Regions from separate parts of the Alteribacillus sp. HJP-4 genome, predicted to be linked through region 2. Evidence: riboswitches for the same ligand, from Rfam matches in the RefSeq annotation. Region 2 holds a riboswitch; each other region holds the start of a gene.
What was found. A riboswitch is a leader RNA that binds a small molecule or an ion and turns the genes downstream of it on or off. The one in region 2 is predicted to bind S-adenosylmethionine.
Positions count from the first base shown of each region.

Region 1: linked by a shared signal. The riboswitch ahead of ACE4RR_RS07365 (methionine biosynthesis PLP-dependent protein) and the one ahead of mmuP (S-methylmethionine permease) in region 2 are both predicted to bind S-adenosylmethionine.
Region 3: linked by a shared signal. The riboswitch ahead of metK (methionine adenosyltransferase) and the one ahead of mmuP (S-methylmethionine permease) in region 2 are both predicted to bind S-adenosylmethionine.

Region 1 covers NZ_JBHIKY010000006.1:91,164-98,556, forward strand. The annotation lists gene ACE4RR_RS07340 (Glu/Leu/Phe/Val family dehydrogenase) at 1-168, shown strand, start outside; gene ACE4RR_RS07345 (YpdA family putative bacillithiol disulfide reductase) at 294-1,280, shown strand; gene ACE4RR_RS07350 (asparaginase) at 1,439-2,416, opposite strand; gene prsW (glutamic-type intramembrane protease PrsW) at 2,522-3,190, shown strand; gene ACE4RR_RS07360 (hypothetical protein) at 3,187-3,351, shown strand; SAM riboswitch class I at 3,456-3,561, shown strand; gene ACE4RR_RS07365 (methionine biosynthesis PLP-dependent protein) at 3,727-4,830, shown strand; gene ACE4RR_RS07370 (bifunctional homocysteine S-methyltransferase/methylenetetrahydrofolate reductase) at 4,861-6,690, shown strand; gene metH (methionine synthase) at 6,727-7,393, shown strand, end outside.
Region 2 covers NZ_JBHIKY010000025.1:34,024-41,416, forward strand. The annotation lists gene ACE4RR_RS17715 (SDR family oxidoreductase) at 196-933, shown strand; gene ACE4RR_RS17720 (SDR family oxidoreductase) at 1,023-1,769, shown strand; gene ACE4RR_RS17725 (cyclophilin-like fold protein) at 1,853-2,212, shown strand; gene ACE4RR_RS17730 (DapH/DapD/GlmU-related protein) at 2,292-2,861, shown strand; gene ACE4RR_RS17735 (cyclophilin-like fold protein) at 3,295-3,855, shown strand; gene ACE4RR_RS17740 (aldo/keto reductase) at 3,979-4,836, shown strand; SAM riboswitch class I at 5,815-5,918, shown strand; gene mmuP (S-methylmethionine permease) at 6,029-7,393, shown strand, end outside.
Region 3 covers NZ_JBHIKY010000027.1:37,621-45,013, reverse strand. The annotation lists gene ACE4RR_RS18340 (ABC transporter substrate-binding protein) at 1-128, opposite strand, end outside; gene ACE4RR_RS18335 (alpha/beta hydrolase family protein) at 220-981, shown strand; gene pckA (phosphoenolpyruvate carboxykinase (ATP)) at 1,208-2,809, opposite strand; gene ACE4RR_RS18325 (thiol-disulfide oxidoreductase DCC family protein) at 3,096-3,488, shown strand; SAM riboswitch class I at 3,555-3,671, shown strand; gene metK (methionine adenosyltransferase) at 3,832-5,031, shown strand; gene ACE4RR_RS18315 (helix-turn-helix domain-containing protein) at 5,202-6,101, opposite strand; gene ACE4RR_RS18310 (hypothetical protein) at 6,267-6,398, shown strand; gene ACE4RR_RS18305 (gamma carbonic anhydrase) at 6,563-7,075, opposite strand; gene ACE4RR_RS18300 (alpha/beta hydrolase) at 7,200-7,393, shown strand, end outside.

The DNA.
Region 1 (7,393 bases), on a different contig from region 2:
TACTGGACAGAAGAAGAGGTTGAAAAACGGCTGGAAAAAGTCATGGTCAATTCATTTGAAAATATTTACCGCCTTTCTCAAGGGAGGAAGGTAAATATGAGACTTGCGGCATACATGATCGGTGTCAGGAAAATGGCCGAAGCATCGCGATTTAGAGGGTGGATCTAATTTTATTTGTATAAGCCGGCTTCCGGGTTTCTCCGGCGCGGCTTTTTTTGATTTAATTATTCTTTAGTAAAGAATGGAAGTATACAAGAGGAAAGTTTTTCATTAGAAAGGAAGAGTTTATCAAGGTGGTACAACAGGAAAGCGTTATAATCATAGGAGCTGGCCCTTGTGGACTTTCTGCTGCAATAGAGCTTCAAAAAGCTGGGGTCGAACCGCTCGTTATTGAAAAAGATAATATTGTTCATTCTATTTATAATTATCCTTTGCATCAAACCTTTTTCAGTTCGAGTGATAAACTGGAAATAGGAGGATTTCCGTTTCCATCCAACGGACGCAAGCCTGTCAGACAGGAGGCGCTGGTGTATTACCGCAAAGTCGCTTTAAAGAGAAATATCCGTATAGCCTCTTTTGAAGAGGTTACGGCTCTCTGCAGGAATTCAGGCTGCTTTTTTGTTGATACGAGAAAAAAAACAGGAGAATCACACCATTATTCTGCCAACCAAGTGGTGATTGCCACAGGTTATTTCAACAACCCCAATTATATGAATATTGAAGGCGAGGACCTTTCTCATGTAAATCATTATTTCCGTGATGGACATCCTTATTTCAAGAAAAATGTAGTCATCATCGGCGGGAAAAATTCTGCTGTAGATGCTGCGCTCGCATTAGAGCAGGCAGAAGCAAACGTGACACTGCTTTATCGGGGTGAAAGCTTCACCGATACGGTAAAGCCTTGGATACTGCCTGATTTAAATGCATTAATTAGAGATAATAAAGTAATGGTTCATTTCAGAGCGGAGGTCAGCAAAATAACAAATACTGAGGTCCATTACATACAGGATCAAATGGTCAAAGCAGTCCCTGCGGATGCGGTTTTTTCCATGACAGGCTATCACCCTGACCAGACTCTATTGAAAAGCTCAGGTGCCTCTGTCAATGTTCAGACAGGTAAGCCAGTTTTTAATGAAGATACAATGGAAACGGACGTTAAGGGCCTGTTTATTGCTGGAGTGATTGCTGCAGGAATAGATGCTAATGAAATCTTTATAGAAAATGGAAGATTCCACGGAGAGAAAATTGCAGAAGAAATTCGAAAGCAGACCCAGAATTAATCTGCGTCTGCTTTATTGTTTAATAAATATTAAGGCAGTTGATGGTTGAAAATCAAAACTATTGCATATCTGCGAAACGCTTCCGCTTTCTCCAGAGAGGCGGGGATGTAACCAATACGATTTTTTTAGAAATTCCGGCAGCCCGGCTGGCCCAATCATCATTGAAGCTGTTCAAAGGTGTGTTGAAGTTTATATTTATCTAAATTTACTGAAAGAGCAGCCAGTAATTTTAAGCGGGCTTTAGGGCCGGTGAGGCCGTTCGAAAATATGATGCCCATTTCCTTTAACCGGCGGCCGCCGCCTTCATAGGAATAGGTGTCCTGTACGATACCGCTGAAGGAACGTGACACCAGTACAATGGGTATACCGCGGTCGAGTACCTCTTTTAATGGCATTAACAGAGCAGGGGGCACATTCCCCTGGCCGAGAGCCTCCAGCACGAGTCCATCGAAGCGCTGCGATATAAAATGACGAAAACTATCTTCTTCCATTCCTGCGTAACATTTAATCAATAGAACTTTTTTTGAAAGTTTTGACACTGGAAAATGATCTCTTTTTACAGGTTTTCTTGGAAAGAGAATTCCTCGTTTAGTTATCAATCCCACTGGGCCATAAGGCGGGCTTTGAAAGGTCGCTATGTTAGAAGAATGTGTTTTAGTCACGTGCTCTGCCGTGTGTATTTCATCGTTCATAACGACGAGTACTCCCATACCCCTTGCATTATCTGAAGCAGCTGTCCGTATGGAGGAAACAAAATTGTGAGGTCCGTCGGGGCTTATTTCGTTGCTCGAACGCATTGCGCCTGTAATGACGATTGGATACTCGTCATGATGCAGCAGATCAAGCATATAGGCAGTCTCCTCAAGAGTGTCGGTGCCGTGAGAGATCACTACACCATCTGCCGGCTTGTCCGCCATACATTGTTCTATGAAGCGAAATAAATCCATCATATGTGCCGGAGTAATATGGGGTGAGGGCAGATGTAAAAAGGAATGTACACTAATATTTGCGAATTCTGCAGCAATTTCCTCCCATTCGTGGAGTGGATTCTTTGTGTCAGGAGAGACATCTCCGGTAGTTTTGTTCTCTTTCATAGAAATGGTGCCGCCTGTGTGAATCACTAAGATATTATTCAACGTTCATGCCCTCCCTTTCAATATTCTCCTACTATCTTAATCTTTCTTTTACTGTCTGAAAATACCGTGTTACGATAAAAGCGGTCTAGAAGGGGCGGATGCGAGGTGATTGCACTAATAACGGCTGCACTGGCGCCTGCTGTTGCACTGTTAAGTTACTTTTTTTTAAAAAACAAATATGAAAGAAATACCGCCTGGCAGGTAATGCGCTCTTTTATCATGGGTGTTTTGTTAGTGTTTCCGATAATGGTTTTACAGTATGCACTCCGGACAGAGGGAGTACTAACAGAAGAGTGGCAGGAAGCATTAGCGGGGGCAGCTCTTCTGGAAGAATTTTTTAAATGGTTTTTACTTTATTTTCTTGTTTACCGGTTCGCGGAATTCAGGACCAGGTATGATGGAATTGTATATGGAGTTGCCCTTTCGCTTGGTTTCGCCACTGCAGAAAATGTTTTATACTTAATGGCAGTTGGCATAGATTATGCCTTTGGAAGAGCAGTCCTTCCCGTTTCCAGTCATGCACTGTTCGGGGTAGTAATGGGTTATTATTTCGGATGTGCCCGTTTTCCGGAGAAAAGAAGCTCCGTTTTTTGGATCATTTCTGCGCTGGTACTGCCTATTGTTTTACACGCTGTATACGATTTGATATTATTAACTACTCATGAAAATATTTTAATAATGATGGTGCCATTTATGTTTTTCCTTTGGTGGTTCGCCTTATCTAAAACTAAGCATGCCAATAAAACGCCGCAGAAAAAGGGGATGGAAGCTTGACTGTCAACATCCGTTATAAAGTTGTGATCCGCTGCCCAAAATGTAGTGAAAAATATATTCTCCGTGGAAAACACAATGCAGAAGGCGAACTGGAGACTGGTTTTAAACGATGTGTGTGCGGAAACGAAACAGATTTATTAATCGACATTTCTCCAGAATAATTCTAAATTAATTATTGGAAAGCTGCGCAGATCGTGAAGATTGCGCTTTTCTTATTGCAATTACGACAAATTTCATGTACGGTTTAATTACAATTGAAAAATTATTCTTATCAAGAGAGATGGAGGGACAGGCCCTAAGAAATCTCAGCAACCAGCTGCTGCGGCGGTCAGGTGCTAAATCCATCAGACGATTCGTCTGAGAGATGAGAAGAAGTGTATGTTTTATCACTTAACAGGCCTTCTTCTAACCGGAAGAAGGTTTTATTATATTACAGAACATTTAACGTGCTATTTACTTCAGTGAACCTGTTAGAATTCTGCACAGCAGAATTATACATATATACTATCTTAGACTTAAAAAAGGTGGCTATTGCTATGAACAACAATCATCATTTAGATACGAAGCTTGTGCAGGTAGGCAACAAAAAGGATAATCATACGGGAGCTGTCAGTGCTCCGCTTTATTTTTCTACTGCCTATAGACATGAGGGCATCGGTCAGTCGACAGGCTTCGATTACTCAAGAACCGGCAATCCGACAAGATTGATATTAGAAGAAGCTATCGCTGAGCTTGAGGGTGGTTCTAAAGGTTTTGCCTTAAGCTCCGGCATGGCAGCGATACAGACATTATTTGCATTGTTTAATCAGGGCGACGAGATTCTAGCATCACAGGATCTTTATGGAGGAACGTATCGTCTATTTGAGGAAGGCTGGAAAAACTGGGGCGTCCCTATTCAATACGGGGACCCGCGTAATCTGCAGGCTTTCGCTGAGAAAATAAACGGCCGCACAAAGGCTCTTTTTATAGAAACACCTACTAATCCTCTGATGCAGGAAGCAGATATTCCTGCCCTTGCCGCAATAGCAGAAGAACACAATTTGCTGCTGATCGTTGACAATACTTTTTATACTCCTCTGCTGCAGCAGCCGCTGAAAATGGGTGCTGATATAGTTTTACACAGTGCCTCTAAGTATCTCGGGGGTCATAATGATGTGATTGCCGGATTAATTGCTGCTAAGGACGAAGCTATTTGTGAACAAATTAATGCCTTTCATAATGGTATGGGCACAATTCTTTCTCCAATGGATTCCTGGCTGTTAATGCGCGGCATGAAAACGCTGGCACTGAGAATGGAAAAACATACGGAAAATGCCCGGGAAATTGCTGAATTTCTTGAAAAGCACGACAAGATTACCGATGTTTTATACCCAGGCAAAGGAGGAATGCTCTCCTTTCGCGTTCAAAATGAGGAATGGGTGGATCCTTTACTGCGGAAGCTGAAGCTGGTGACTTTTGCTGAAAGCCTTGGCGGAGTTGAAAGTTTTATGACTTATCCTGCAACGCAGACGCATGCAGATGTTCCTGAAGAAGTGAGAATTGCAAACGGCGTCTGTAACCGGCTGCTTCGTTTTTCTGTAGGAATAGAAAATGTTGAAGACCTCACCGCAGACCTTGATCAGGCACTCGCTTCACTTTAGAACCCGTAGACAGAAAGGATGAATGAGTAAGTGGACTTGATGAATGAATTAAAAAACAGAGTGCTTGTCGGCGACGGAGCGATGGGGACGTACTTATACGAAAAAGGCTATAGTGGGTCTTTTGAACAATTAAACTTAAGAGCTCCTGAGACCGTAAGAAATGTGCATCAGGAATATATTGAGGCGGGGGCCGAAGTTATACAGACAAATTCATACGCTGCCAATCGAATTAAACTTCAAAACTACAATTTAGATAACGATGTAGAACGTATTAATAAAGAGGCTGTAAAGATTGCTAAATCAGCGGCAGCGGGAAATGTTTTTGTTTGTGCGACGATCGGTGGAATTAAAGGAGTTCAAAAGCTTGAGGCTGAAGACAAAGAAATAGAAAATGCGTTAATAGAGCAATGTGATGCCCTTTTGTCGGAAAAGCCGGATGGGATTATCCTTGAAACTTTTTATCATTTTGATGAGCTGCTTTCCATGACTAAAGCAATAAGAAACAGAACGAATTTGCCTATTATTGCACAGGCTGCCCTTGGTGAGGTCGGTGTAATGCACGGCGGAAAGCCTCTTCATGAGGTTTTCAGCGAATTGACCGCGGCTGGAGCGGATGTAGTAGGATTAAACTGCAGAATGGGACCTTATCATATATTAAGATCGCTAGAAACTGTACCCCTGAATGAAAATTCATATATTTCAGCTTATCCAAATGCAAGTCTGCCTGACCTGGATGATGGCCGATTCGTATATCAATCAAATCCGGATTATTTTTATGAGAGAGCTCTTGACCTTCGCAAGCAGGGTGCACGATTGATAGGCGGCTGCTGCGGAACAACACCAAGTCATACGAAAGCCGTTGCAAAAGCTGTAAAAGGATTGGCACCGGCTCTTCAAAAACAAACAGTAATCGTAAAAGAACCTCAGCTTGATCAGCCGGGCACCACAGTCGAATTTGAACGTCTTGATAAGAAAGTCAAGAAAGAGCCAACGATTATAGTAGAACTTGATCCTCCTAAAAAGCTGGCAACGAATAAATTTATGAGAGGCGCAGAAGCTTTATATGAGGCTGGGGCAGACGCAGTGACAATGGCTGATAACTCCTTAGCATCTCCGCGAATTGATAACCTTGCTATGGGAGCGCTCGTCAAGGAGCGTACTAATGCCCGTCCACTTTTGCATATCGCATGCAGGGACAGAAATTTAATCGGTCTGCAGTCTCAGCTTCTAGGCATGCATGCACTTGGTATTCAAGACGTTCTTGCTGTGACAGGAGACCCGACAAAGGTTGGAGATTTTCCAGGAGCTACGTCGGTATATGATGCGACTTCCTTTGATCTAATTTCACTGATGAAAGAGATGAACGAGGGCCGTTCTTTTTCTGGAAAATCACTCGGCCAAAAAACTTCGTTTACTGTGGCAGCTGCATTTAACCCTAATGTGAGATCACTTGAACGTGCCGTCAAAAGATTAGAGAAAAAGATAGATGCGGGTGCGGATTATTTTATGACTCAGCCAGTTTACGGTGAACAGCAATTTAAAGACATCTATGACGCAACAAAGCACCTTGCGACACCTGTCTTTATTGGGATTATGCCACTTGTAAGCAGTAGAAATGCGGAATTTCTCCATAACGAAGTACCAGGTATTAAATTAACAGATGAGATAAGAGATCGAATGGCTGCCTGTGGTGAGGATCGAGAAAAAGCAGCCATGGAAGGTATTCACATATCAAAGACACTGATTGATAATGCTCTTGAATACTTCAATGGCATATACCTTATTACTCCTTTTCTGCGGTATGACATCACAGCAGAGCTGACGAGTTATATAAAAGAAGGCGTATTAAATAAATCATAACATGGACCTCAGGTATGGGTGAGAAGGAGTGGAACGATGACAGCTGCAAAGGAAAGCTTAAAAGACAGACTTGGAAAATCAATCTTGCTGCTCGATGGGGCAATGGGTACGATGCTTCAAAATGCAGATTTAACTCCAGAGGATTTTGGCGGCGAGCACTATGACGGCTGCAATGAGTTTTTAAACGTCACAGCTCCGCATGTAATTGACCGCATTCATAGAGATTATCTTTCAGCCGGAGCAGATATCATTGAAACGAATACGTTTGGAGCGACAAGCATCGTACTGGCTGATTACGACCTCCAGGATAAAGCAGAAGAGCTTAATATCGCAGCCGCCAAACTTGCGAAGAAAGCAGCAGAGGATTTCTCCACAGATAATTTTCCGCGTTACGTAGCAGGGGCGATGGGACCAACTACAAAGTCGCTGTCCGTGACGGGTGGAGCGACGTTCGAAGAACTGACAGAGGCATATCGTGAGCAGGCTATAGGGTTGATAAAAGGCGGCTCGGATTTACTGCTGCTCGAAACGAGCCAGGATATGAGAAATGTAAAGGCAGCATATTTAGGAATTAAGCAGGCGGAGAGTATAACTAACACTGAGATGCCATTAATGATATCTGGTACGATCGAGCCGATGGGCACCACACTGGCGGGGCAGACAATTGAATCTTTTTATATTTCACTAGAGCACATGAACCCGA
Region 2 (7,393 bases):
GAAAGAAACAAATCAAGTAGGAAAGTAAAGCGATAGGGAAGGTACTAGAACATAATTTAGCGTATCATTTCTATTTTACTAATGCTTATAGAGCATATTGTGATATTAGATATAAGTATTTGTTATGTGTAAAAGGCGCAGTTAAAATAATTAACAGAAGGTGAATAACACAAAAAAGAAAGGATGTTTCTAATAATGTCTACTATTCAAGATAAAGTTGTTGTCATAATGGGTGCATCAAGTGGGATTGGTGAAGCAACAACTAAGTTACTTGCTCAACAAGGTGCCAAACTAATCATAGCTGCACGACGTTTGGAGCGTTTAGAGGCCATCAAAGAAGAATACCCGGAGGGCGATATTCATATTCAACAAGCAGATGTCACCAACTATGAAGATGTCAAAAAAGTAGTGGGGCTTGCTATGGACACCTATGGCAGAATTGATGTTCTTTATAACAATGCAGGGATTATGCCGACTGCGCCAATTGTGGAAGGTCGTCGTGAAGAATGGCAGCAAATGTTGGATATCAATGTAATGGGAGTTTTAAACGGCATTGCTGCGGTGGTACCTATTATGGCAATTCAAAAATCGGGGCATATTATCGCAACGGATTCTGTAGCTGGTCATGTGGTATATCCTGATTCAGCCATATATTGTGGAACAAAGTTTGCTGTGCGTGCGATTATGGAAGGTCTACGACAAGAACAACGGGAGAATAATATTAAATCAACTATTATATCACCTGGAGCTGTGGCAACCGAGCTATATCAAACCATTAATGACAAAAATGTCTCAGAAGATCTCCATAAGGCACAAAAAGAATGGGGATTAGTTGCGGATGATATTGCATCAGCTGTGGTGTTTGCGATTGATACACCTGGTCGAATGGCAGTTAGTGACATGATTGTTCGTCCGACAACTCAACCCATGTAAGCCTATAAAGCTGCACTGCTCTTTCTTTTACGAGTAAGCCAAAAGAAGGAATGACCATTCTCAGCCTTTAAAGGGAGGGACTTATTATAATGAAGAATCTAAAAAACAAAGTCGTTATCATTACAGGTGCTTCAAGTGGCATTGGAAAAGCAAATGCGTTGTATCTCGCAGAGAATGGAGCAAAAGTTGTTTTAGGAGATGTACGTGAAGAGCGTTTGCAAACAGTAGTTGATGAAATTAAAAGTGTAGATGGGGAAGTTTCGTCGCAGGTGACAGATGTGACAAAGCGAAATCAAGTCGAAACCCTCGTGGCTAAAGGTATGGATAGCTTTGGTAGCATTGACGTTATCATAAATTGCGCCGGTGTCATGCCACAATCCTACCTGTGCGAAAATAATTACGAGGAATGGGAACGCGGCATAGACACAAACATTAAAGGAGTACTTTATGGGATAGGGGCCGTTCTTCCCATCATGCATAAACAACAGACAGGGCACATCATTAACATTTCGTCAATTGGCGCACATAACGTTATACCTGGAGGAGCCGTATACAGCGCAACTAAATATGCTGTTAAAGCTATAACCGAAGGATTGCGTAAGGAAGAGGCCGAAAATAATAAAAGCATTCGTGTAACAAGTATCTCACCTGGATCCATAGATACAGAATTTACTCATTCTATTGCAGATCCTGAAATTAGAGCTAAATTTGATGAATTAAGCGAAAATGCAATAGAACCTGAATCAGTAGCTCGTTTAATTGCATTTGCAATTAACGAAGAAGAACATGTTGCACTAAATGAAGTGATTATCCGTCCTACTGAACAGATCCTATAAAAGGGACAACCCTATCGAGAAACCCCTAAGCTCGTCTTTAGAGTTACCAAAGCTAATATAGATCCTAATAAGGAGGGAGAAGAGTGAACCTAGAAAATCAACACCTTATCCTTTCATTTGGAGATGAGAAACTTAAAGCGTCATTAGAGAACAATGCCACAGTTAGACAGTTTATCAAGAACCTACCCGTTACGTACTCGATGAATGATTTATTTAATCGTGAAAAATTTGTAGAAGTAAACGACTTAGAAGTAGAGCGAACTGTCTCCAGCTACGGTAAAGGAGATATCTCCTACTGGACACCAGGAAAGGCATTGGTGATTTATTATAATGATGATGATGAACCTATCCAAGGTCTTGTGAAGCTCGGCGAAATCTTGGAAGGCACTGAGCGATTAGAAAATTATCCTGGAACTATCGAAGTAACGATAAATATAGAGTAATAAACAAACCAAAAGTGGATAATACAAACCGATGTGAGGATTCTAAGAAGTAGTGAAAGATAGGCAGGGGATTTCAAACATGAATATGGAAGAATTTATTGAATTTTGCAAAGAAGGAAATCCTATCTCTGGAGAGGATAAGGAGCTCCATGGATTGTTAACACAATGTAGCTTCGAAGCTCAAAGAATTACGATGGATTTAAATACATCCTATCATTCAAAAGAAGAAATTGTAGAGATTTTCAGTGAATTGACAGGATACAAAGTTGACTCATCTTTTATGTGTTTTCCGTCATTCTACACTGACTTTGGCAAAAATATCACTATTGGGAAAAACGTATTTTTTAATACAGGCTGCTCGTTCCAAGATAGAGGCGGAATTTTTGTTGGAAACGGTTCACTGATAGGTATGAATGTTACGATTTCTACACTAAATCATGGCTTATCCATAGAAACAAGAAACACAACATACCCCTTGCCAGTCAAAATTGGCGAAAATGTATGGATTGGATCGAGCTCATCAATACTGCCTGGTGTAACGATTGGGGACAACGCTGTTGTTGCAGCAGGAGCAGTTGTCACTAAGGATGTTCCACAAAACACTGTTGTAGCAGGCGTACCAGCAAAGGTAATTAAAAAACTAGTTTAGTTATTACATTAAAAGTAAGTCATTTAAATAAAAAGGAAGTGTTGGAAATGTCCATCTACTTCCTTTACTTTCTGTATTCCACGAATTACTTCCAAACACTATTTATTTAAAGATTAAAAATTATTTACCATTCCCCATTTCTTAAGAACTTCTACTCCTAAATTCCAATTAAAATCCACAAACTATGTTGATAAATGTTATTGGCTTAAAATTTCAAAATGGCCATATATTTGATGCCTCTTTGTAATTTCTTTTGTGAAAAACGAATATAGGAGGAGACAAACTTGATGAAAAAAGTGTTAAAATCATCTGAATTTCATATACAGATTTATATTAACAAACATTACGCATTTCCCTTGCCTATAATCTTAGGACATAAAGGGCTTAGGTGTAATCAAAAGAGCAAGAAAAAATGGATAAGGAGACTAATGATATGAAAAAATTGTTGACGTTAGCTTCTGCTATTATGATTGTCTTTACCCTTTCAGCATGTGGAGATGATAACAACGAAGGAAGTAATTCTAATGACAGTGAGACTAGAAGTAATCCAGATAACGAACAAGAGAATACATCTGAGGAAATAAATAATGAAAACACTCAGAATTCTACAGGGAATAATGATGATTCGGATAATTCAGAAGAAAAAATAATAGTGACTCTTGACAACGGGGAAATCATTATAAATGTTTATGATAATCCGACTAGTAGGGAATTTTTAGCACAACTTCCTTTGACACTAACATTCGAGGAATTTGGGGGATTTGAAAAACTTAGTTATCCACCGGAAGAATTAACTACGGAAGGGGCACCTTCTGGCTATACACCTGAACGTGAAGATTTTGCTTATTATTCTCCATGGGGAGATGTGGCCATGTTTTATGATGATCATAGATACTCTAATGGACTTGTTAAATTAGGAGAAATTGAGTCTGGGGTAGAATTACTTGAAAGTATGAATGATGACTTTACAGTTTCCATTGAAAGAATGGATTAAAGGAAATCTAGTAATTAACTACTAAACTATTGAGAACATCTATTAATATTCAATTTGAGGATGTTAAATAAAAAAGCCAATTATTCGAAAAATCAGCAATACTATAAACTTACTAGACGGGGAGTGAATAAATTGAAAACAGTAAAAATTGCCGGGAGAGAAATTTTTCCAATAGGTTTAGGTACTTGGAACATGGGAGATGACAAGGAAAAGTATACACAAGAATTAAATGCTTTAAGAGCGGGTTTAGAGGCGGGTGTCCAAGTCATTGATACAGCAGAAATGTATGGTAACGGGAATTCTGAAAGATTAGTAGGTAACGCCATTGAACTATTTGAACGAGAAAAGCTATTATTAGTATCAAAAGTACTTCCTGAAAACGCATCGAAAAAACAATTATCCATAAGTCTAGATAACTCCTTAAAACGATTGAAAACAGATTATCTAGATCTTTATTTACTTCATTGGAAAGGTAGTATTCCAATTGAAGAAACAATAGAAGCAATGGAAAAGGCTAAAATGCAAGGGACAATTAAATCCTGGGGAGTTTCAAATTTTGATGTAAATCAAATGAAAAAATTATTAAATCTGCCCAATGGTCATAACTGCGTCACAAATCAAGTACGTTATAACTTAGGAGATCGAGGGATAGATTTCGATTTAGTTCCTATGATGAAAGAAAATAGAAAGCCACTAATGGCATATGCTCCTGTAGCTAGAGGAGATAAATTAGGTTCTGCTCTAACGAAACAACAAGTTTTACTGGATATTTCTAAAAAGTATAATGTAGATGTTTTTCAAATTCTATTGGCCTGGAGTATCCGTAATGGAGAGACCATTCCTATACCACAATCTAGTAATCCTAAGCATGTAATAAAGAATGTAAAAGCTGTTAACATTGAGCTTACAGAAGAGGATTTAAAGAAAATAGATTCTGTCTATCCAGAACCAAGTGTGAGTGAGCCACTAGCTTTGTGGTAATTAACCTTAATTACAAAGGTACTAGTATTTGTATGGGCTCCCACAGAAAACTGTAAACTAAAAAAGTCTAACACTGATTAATAGGTAATTAGGAATTGATGGTTTCGTAATGAGGGAAACAGATAGTTTCCGCTTTGCAGTTCTAGGATTTATTTCTTCATTCAATTTGCGTACCACACATTTTTTTAAAATGTTTAGTTCATACGGTTAAAGAACCATTTCTTTTATTCTGAATTCTAGGTGATGTTTTTAGTGACTGGATTATGACTGGATACTGTTCATAAAGTATTAAAACTTATTGTGGTTTATAAATTCACTTTGCGTTGGAAACCTTGGTATAACAAGGTTCTGAGGGTCTTATTATTGTCCTATTAAATAGCCGAGTGAATGGGCGGCATGATGTAGTAACTCCCAAAATCCTTTAATGACAAGGGTTTTGAAGTTTAGAAGGCCTGAAATGACTGGATTTTAAGATTAAATATAAAATTAAGAAGCCCCTCAAGAGTTTTTTGAACCTTTTGAGGGGCTTCTTTACCTGCAGGATATTCTTAGATTTTTATAACGATCTAATAATTGTTAAGAGACCTCTTATTTAAACTTTTTTCTTTTGGTAAGGATATTAGCGCTGATGCCATTGTCTCGAATCAAAGGAACGAGTAGCGCATAAATCCTCACAACATTATGGGGGCTATTTACAATGAATGAATTTGCTGATTGGAATTCCAGAATGGACATAAAAGCTCAATTACAAGTTGAATTAATTCTATTCCTATCTCTAGTATGAGAGAGCTTGAGAATCCTCGTGGCCACAGTACTTAGCGCACGCTTCCACGAAATGTAACCGCTCTAGTGATGGTGGGAAATGAAACAAATAGACTAGGAGGAAGAATAGATTTCTCGGGATCTCATTTTGGTTTACATTTTTACGATCTTGACTATTTTGAAATCAATTGGTAGAGTTGTGAAAAATGTAAATATTTCTTATCAAGAGAGGTGGAGGGACTGGCCCTTAGAAACCTCAGCAGCAGATCTTTAAGACACTGTGCTAATTCCAGAGGGTGATCTTACCTGATAGATAGGAGCTTCTTTTATTTGTCGGAAACGCACTCGTTTAGAGTGCGTTTTTTTCTTGAGGAGGGAAGTAGTCTTACTTTTTGTTCAACATTTTCAAAAGTATTAGGAGAGTGCCGTTATGAAGTCACAAGGTCAAAAATTTAAAAGGGAAATGAAAACGCGGCATTTAGTGATGCTGTCTCTTGGAGGTGTAATTGGTACAGGGCTTTTCTTAAGTTCCGGATATACGATTCAACAAGCGGGCCCCTTTGGCACAGTGCTTGCCTATTTAATAGGAGCATTAGTTGTTTATCTAGTCATGCTCTGCTTAGGTGAACTTTCTGTACATATGCCGGAAACTGGCGCCTTTCACAGCTATGCAGCTAATTATATTGGTCCTGGTACAGGCTATACGGTTGCCTGGTTGTACTGGCTCACCTGGACAGTAGCACTGGGTTCAGAATTCACAGCAGCAGGTTTAATGATGCAGTTATGGTTTCCATCTGTCAGTGTTTGGATTTGGAGCGCTTTTTTTGCCGGAATAATTTTTCTGCTTAATGCGTTTACTGTGAAATTTTTTGCTGAGTCTGAATTTTGGTTTTCTTCAATCAAAGTAATTGCTATTATTCTTTTTATTATTTTGGGTACTGCTGCAATGGTGGGATTAGTTCCATTAAATGATTCAGAGCCTGCACCATTTTTATCAAATTTCACAGGTGGAGGACTGTTTCCTAATGGTGCGTTTGCTATCCTAATGACTATGCTTGCTGTGAACTTCGCCTTTTCAGGAACAGAGCTCATTGGAATCGCAGCAGGGGAAACCGTTGATCCTGAAAAAACAATTCCAAAGGCTATTCGAACCACTTTAATTAGGTTAGGGGTATTTTTTGTTGGGACGATTATTGTCCTGTCTGCTTTGCTTCCAACAAGGGAAGCCGGAGTGATTGAGAGCCCCTTTGTTGCGGTGCTAAAAAACATTGGGATTCCGTATGCCGCGGATCTTATGAATTTTGTGATTATCACTGCTATTCTATCAGCAGCTAACTCAGGGCTCTATGCATCATCCCGCATGTTGTGGTCACTTGCCGATCGACAAACTATTTCACCGGCTTTTGCAAAATTGACCAAACGAGGCATTCCTTTGAACGCTATTGTATTCAGCATGCTTGGCGGCGGGCTTGCTCTGCTTACAAGTGTTATTGCCCCAGACACCGTCTATATTGTGCTCGTATCAATTTCAGGGCTGGCTGTTGTAGTGGTTTGGATGAGTATCAGCGCTGCCCAATTTAATTTTCGCAGGCAATATTTAAGAGAAGGGAACCGATTGGAGGACTTGGCCTATCGTACACCGTTTTATCCCTTGGTACCGATCGTTTCGTTTATCCTCTGCCTTACATCCTGCATTGGAATAGCTTTCGATCCCACTCAACGAATTGCCCTTTATTGTGGAATTCCATTTATCCTATTTTGCTATGGAAGTTATTATATAGGACAGCATTTAAAG
Region 3 (7,393 bases), on a different contig from region 2:
AAGATGGAACGCGTTACCTCACTGATCCGGATTTCAGCCTGCTCCTCTCCTTGCTGCCCACAGGCAGAAATCATACATAAACAAAATATAAAGAACATGGACAGGAACAGTCTGCCTTTTTTTCTCATAGTCATTCTCCTCTCCGCTCCTGCTGATGCAATATCTTATGCAGTAGGCTTGTTTATTGGTGCATACTATTCATACGGCAAGGAGCCTCTCATGAAAATTAGAAAATGTTATGCGAAAAATAGAATCAGTATTTATGAAGCTGCCTACAAAAGCGGCCCTTTTGTCGTGAAAGGATGTCTCGGAGTGCCAGAGGGCATCAGTCACGCCCCGGGTCTGCTCTATTTACGTGGCGGGATTAAGCATGTTGGCATGGTCAGTGAAGAGTTTGTGATAGAGCTGTGCTCTCGTGGATTTGTCGTGTTCGCACCTTACTATAGAGGAAACAAAGGAGGGCATGGCAGTGAGGATTTTGCAGGAGAGGACCGTGAGGATGCCCTTGCAGGATATGACTTACTGTCTGAACTAAAGCAAGTACAGTCGCAGCCTATTCATGTGATGGGCTTTTCGCGTGGAGGAGTGATGGCGTTATTTACAGCAATGGATAGGCCGGTTACTTCGGTGGTGTGCTGGAGTGGTGTATCTGACATGTCGTTAACGTACGAGGAAAGACCGGATCTGCGGAGAATGCTCAGGCGGGTCACAGGAGGTACTCCTGCAAACCGAAAAGAGGAATATGAGTGGAGAACCCCTTTATTTACGATAAATAAGCTGCGTGCTCCTGTGTTTATAGTGCACGGTGAAAAGGATGAGCATGTATCTGCAGCACATGCTGAAAGACTGGCAGAAGTATTAAAGCAGCATGAGGTTCCGTTTGAGAAAAAAATTTACGAGGGTATGCCTCACCATTTTCCTTATTCTCTAAAAGAGAAGGTTCTCACGGAAGTGGTCAAGTGGATGAATGAGCAGCAATAAAAAGAAGTGTCCGGAGAACCGGCACTGGCTGTCCGAAGTACTTGGTTCATCAAGCTGACCGCGCTTTTTTCGAAGGCATCGCCTCAGCATACCGCTTTATCAGTAACTTTCCAGTTTTTTGTCGCCATTAGTCCAATTAAATTTAATATAAAAAAGGGCTGCCCTCAAAAGGTAATCTTTTGGGGTCAGCCCGGTTCTTATTAGTATTTGCAGGGACTGCTGGCTATTACTCTGCTTTAGCTGTCAAAAAAGCGGGACCAGCTTCTTTGATGTAATCAGACACGTCGTCAAATTTTTCAAAATTAAGCCGGAATTGCTCAGCCAGCTCCCACGCTTTTTGGTCATATGCTGCCGGGTCTTTCCATGTCTGTTTTGGCTGCATGACATCGTCTGGAACACCTGGGCAATGGATCGGGATCGGCAGGCCGAAAATAGGATCAATAACCGTTTCGACTTCATCAAGCTCCCCTTGCAGCGCGGCCTGAATCATTGCGCGTGTGTAAGGAAGGTGCATGCGTTCTCCCACCCCGTAAGGACCGCCGGACCAGCCGGTGTTTACTAGAAATACATTCACATTGTGCTGCATGATTTTTTCACCGAGCATTTCCGCATAGCGTGAAGCATGGAGCGGAAGGAATGGAGAACCAAAGCAGGTGGAGAACGTAGCTTCCGGCTCGGTAATACCACGTTCCGTACCGGCAAGCTTACTCGTGTACCCGCTCAGAAAATGATACATGGCCTGTTCCTTTGAAAGCTTGCTGATCGGAGGCAGGACACCGAATGCATCTGCGGTTAAGAAAATGATCGTATTCGGGTGTCCGGCTTCACTTGGAACGAGAGCATTTGGGATATTCTCGAGCGGGTAGGCAGCTCTCGTATTTTCTGTCAGCTCTGTATTATCATAATTCGGCAGGCCGGTTTTTTCTTCAATATGCACATTCTCAAGCACAGAGCCAAACCGGATAGCGTCCCAGATCTGCGGTTCTTTCTTGTATGAGAGATTAATGCATTTTGCGTAGCAGCCGCCTTCAATATTGAAAACGCCGTTGTTGGACCACGCATGCTCATCATCACCAATCAAGTAACGAGTTGGATCAGCGGATAAAGTTGTTTTGCCTGTTCCAGAGAGTCCAAAAAACAATGCAGTATCTCCTTCTTCGCCGACATTGGCAGAGCAGTGCATGGAGAGTACGTCCCTTTGCGGAAGCATATAATTCATTACAGAAAATATCGATTTTTTCATTTCACCTGCGTACTCTGTGCCGCCAATTAAGACGATACGTTCTTCAAATGAAATGATAATAAAGGTTTCCGAGTTCGTCCCGTCCTCAGAAGGGTCCGCCTGGAAAGTCGGAGCATATATAATTGTGAAGTCAGCGTCCTCCGTTGTATTTTCGAGAGAATCAGGGCGGATAAACAGCTGGCGGGCAAACAGATTGTGCCAGGCATACTCGTTAACGACATTAAGAGATAAACGGTATGACGCATCTGCACCTGCATAACCATTGCTCACAAACAGCTCATCCTTTTCCTGAAGATGAGCGAGCACTTTGCTGTACAAGCCGGAAAATGATTTTTTGCTGATCGGCTGATTCACAGCGCCCCAGTTAATTTGATCACTCACGGATTTTTCATCAACAATAAATTTATCCTTCGGGGAGCGGCCAGTATATTTTCCAGTATTGACACTCAGTGCTCCGTTTGAGGTTAACACGCCTTCCCGGCGCATTAAAGATTTTTCAACTAATCGAGATACCGGGAGATTTTTATCAATGTTCTTCCCTTTCAACAGGTTTGAAAGTTCAGCAGAAAAGTTCATTGTCGTCATGGCGGCATAACCCCTTCTTTGCAAAAAAGTTTTAATAAAGCACCTTCATTCCATCATATTCGTTTATTGGGAGGCTTTATTACGTTTAATTATGAATTAGTATAACACATTTATTCTAATAGTCTATACTAATTTGATGATTTTGTTGATTAGTTATTCGCCTTTTCATGGACTTAAATTTAGTTTAGGCTTTCGGCTTTTGAAAATGGCGAGATTGCAGGTTTTTCTTTAAAATCGATGCCGTGATAAAATGGAGTTGAAAAGGGAAGGAGGATTCTTTACTGTGATGAAAAAAAATCATTCTTATTTTGTTTTCTATGACGGAAACTGTGCTTTGTGCCAAAAAACGAAACATCAAATTGAAAAATTGGATAAGAATTATGAGTTAGAATGGCATTCCATCCAAAATCCATCCATTCTTGAAGAGTTCCCTTTTCTCGAACAGGATCGTATTCAAAAGGAAATGCACCTGCTTGTTGACGAAACCTATTTATATACAGGGTTTGCTTCTATTAAAAGAATGATGCAGGTTTTTCCGGCAAGCAGGATAATTACTCCGCTGTTCCGCCTGCCGGGAGCAGACACAGCGGGCAGAATCATATATCAATATTTGGCCAAAAACCGCTATCAATGGTTTGGCCGTACGTGTGAAACCGGCGCCTGCAGCATTCATGAATAGCCCTCATAATCTGTTATATTTGACACAGACACAGAAACTGCGATATGATATGTCGCATAACGGATACTCTTATCCCGAGTTGGCGGAGGGACAGGCCCTGTGAAGCCCGGCAACCATTCATCAATGCAAAATGATGAAGAGGTGCTAACCTGGAGAGACGGATAGCGTCTTGGAAGATAAGAGGCGAAAAAGGTGAACGGGTAGAACCTCCTTTTCCTCGCCATAGGAATCGGGGGTTTTTTATGTTTCCGCATAAATCTCCTTCTCGTCTTCAAAGAAATTGACTCAGGGAATGAGTGCCGTACTATAATTCGGCAAAAGGAGGCTGCAAAACGTGCAATCAATTGGACGCAGATTATTTACATCAGAATCAGTAACTGAAGGACATCCGGATAAAATATGTGACCAAATTTCCGATGCGATCCTTGATGAAATTTTAAAGGAAGATCCGAATGCCCGTGTGGCCTGCGAAACCACGGTGAACACGGGACTCGTACTTGTAACAGGGGAGATTACCACTTCTACGTATGCAGATATCCCCAAGATTGTCCGTGATACATTAAAGGATATCGGGTATACGCGGGCGAAATACGGCTTTGATTTTGAAACATGCTCCGTACTTACATCGATTGATGAACAATCTGCCGATATTGCCCAGGGGGTCGACCGTGCTCTCGAAGCAAGAGAAGGGCATATGAGCGAGGCGGAAATAGATGAAATCGGCGCAGGGGATCAGGGGTTAATGTTTGGTTATGCGGATAACGAAACAGAGGAATTAATGCCGCTGCCGATCTCTCTATCCCATAAGCTTGCAAGAAGGTTGACCGAGGTCCGTAAAAAGGAAATCGTCCCTTACCTGCGCCCGGATGGAAAGACCCAGGTGACAGTGGAGTATGATAGTGATGGAAATCCTATCCGTATCGATACAATTGTTATCTCGGCTCAGCACCATGCCGATGCGACATTGGAACAAATCGATCTTGACCTTAAAGAACATGTCATTGATCCGGTTGTTCCCGAGCATCTCCTGGATTCGGAGACGAAGTACTTCATTAACCCTACCGGCCGGTTTGTCATCGGCGGTCCGCAGGGGGATGCAGGACTGACGGGCAGGAAAATTATTGTTGATACCTATGGCGGCTATGCGCGTCACGGCGGTGGTGCTTTTTCCGGCAAGGACGCTACTAAAGTAGACCGTTCTGCGTCGTATGCTGCCCGCTACGTTGCAAAAAATATTGTAGCAGCAGGCCTGGCAGACAAATGCGAGGTTCAGGTAGCCTATGCGATCGGGGTGGCGAGTCCTGTTTCTATTTCCATCGCCACTTTTGGTACCGGCAAGCTTCCAGAGGACCAGCTCGTCGACCTGGTTCGGGAGAATTTTGATCTCCGACCGGCCGGCATTATAAAAATGCTTGATCTGCGCCGTCCAATTTATAAACAGACGGCGGCTTACGGCCATTTTGGCAGGACAGATATTGAACTGCCGTGGGAAGCTACAGACAAAGCGGAACTTTTAAAACAGCTGGCATCAGAGCAGAAATAATATAGTAGAAAAAGGATGGCGGAGCTCCGCCATCCTTTTTTATACTTTAAGAGAGTAAAATCATAGTTTAAGAAAAGCTCAGGCATGTATGGCTTCGCAAGGAAGGAAAGCAAATTTTGAAAGAATAACGGATCTCCTGTCCGCATCCAGCACACGAGCCTGATTATATCCTATTCATAAATTTCATCCTGAAATTTGCCGGAATCGCGGAGTTGTTCCATTTCTTTATTTACGATGTTAGCTAGAGGCTTTTGATTGGTAACTTCAAAAATAGCCAGTGCTTTTTTCCAGCTTTTTATTCCTTCTTTATGCTTGTCGAGAAAAATTAAATTTCTGCCTTTTTGGTAGAGAAGTTCCCCAAACACATACATACTGTTTGTTTCAATGCAGCGCTTGATTCCTTTTTCACACCAGAAGGCAGAGCTCTGATATTTCTTTTGATTCGTGAGTGCTTTCGTTAATGTGTAAATTAAGCGAAGTTCAATAGAGGGATTTTTTATGCGTTTTAATTTGCGCAGGCGCGATAATGCTTCTTCACATATGATAGAGGCCTGATGATAATTATTTGTTAAATCATAAAAGATGGCCTTTGTATTCATCATTTCGCCTTTGCGCTCTGTAAATACCGTACTTTCGTCCGCTTCAAGCGCTTCTTGGATTAATTGGAGCGCACGTTTGAGTTCACGGTCCAGATGAAACACACAAATACTTTCGTGCCAGAGCATATACTGCTTGTAATAGCCGGGCTGGAACAATGGATTTTTCTTTTCATGAATCAGAATTTCTCTTATCTCTTCATACTTTTGCTGAAAACGAAGGTCTCTTAGTCTTTCAAACACCTCTTCTACATAATCAGCTCTGTCAGTACGAGCTTCCTCAAAGAAATAATACATGTCGGCGCCAAGACGTTCTGCAATTTGAAATAACGTATTTGAATACGGGATAATAGTTCCATTTTCAATTTTACTGACCTGGGCCTGCGTACAAATATCACGGGCAAGATCTGACTGGGTCATGCGGTGATACCGGCGAAGCTCATGTATTTTCTTTCCAACTCTCGAAAAATCCATTTCCATCCGCCCTCCTTATAGTATGCTTATAATTATTTTATACGAAGATTAGAAAAGTAGGAAGCAGAAAATAACAGAATCCTTGAAAAAAATGGGGAAATATGCCGAACGCAAGCTTTTTCCTCCTCTTATATACTGGGTCTATCATATGGGAGGTGACCCAGAGTGAAAAAATCAAAATTAATCTTTACCGCGTTATTTCTGAGTCTTGCCGTTGTTTTCGGAGCCGGTAGTTTTCAAGCTGGACAAGAAGTCAGCGGAGGATTTACGACACTGGATCTGCCACATAAACATTAATAAAGGTAAACAATTTATAAGCCGGACAGGCTTATTTTTTTTACGGATCGAATAATGGAGAAATGTTGTGTACTAATATTTAACATAAGTTCACTATTTTTTGGACAGATTTTAGTTTCAATAAAAAAATACGGCGATAAACCGTATTTTCTGCCGCATGAGCTCTATTTCTGCATGCTTTTGTAATACTGACCTTTTTCCACATATTCTTCGCGGATTCTTTTCATTTCTGCTAGGTCTTCTTCATTGAGCTGTCTGACCACTTTAGCAGGGCGGCCGAAAGCCAGCGTATGGGGTGGAATGACTTTTCCGCCTGGCACAAGGCTTCCCGCACCGATAAATGCCCCTTCACCGATTTCTGCTCCGTCAAGAATGGTTGCTCCCATGCCGATCAGAGCATTTTTGCGTATAATGGCGCTGTGTAAAATTACCATATGCCCAACGGTTACATCGTCCTCTATGATAAGTGGATTTTTTGGGCTTTGATGAAGAACTGAGTTGTCCTGAATATTAACACGGCTTCCAATCATTGTTGGGGCGACGTCCCCGCGGATGGATGTATTAAACCACACACTCGATTCCTCCCCAATGGTGACATCTCCTGAAATGGTTACATAGTCAGCGATAAATGCAGATTCGGCAATGTCTGGTTTTTTTCCTTTATATGGATAAATCATGAGAGCCCTCCAGAATTCACAATATTTTTTTCTGTTTGATGTAAGTTTAGCAAAAAAAGTAGTAAAATGAATAGGATAATCGCCTTTTGGCAGCAGCGAAAGAGAAAGGCAGGGAAGAGATCGAATGATGAAAAATTGGATGTCGGACAGAGCAAGAGGAACGATGGTAATCGTACATGGGGCAGCAGAGCATCATGGCCGTTATGAATGGATTATTAAACAAATGGTAAAGCAGCGTTTTCATGTAGTCGCCGGAGACCTGCCGGGCCATGGACGGACACGTGGAAAGCGCGGACATATTGATTCATTTGACCAATA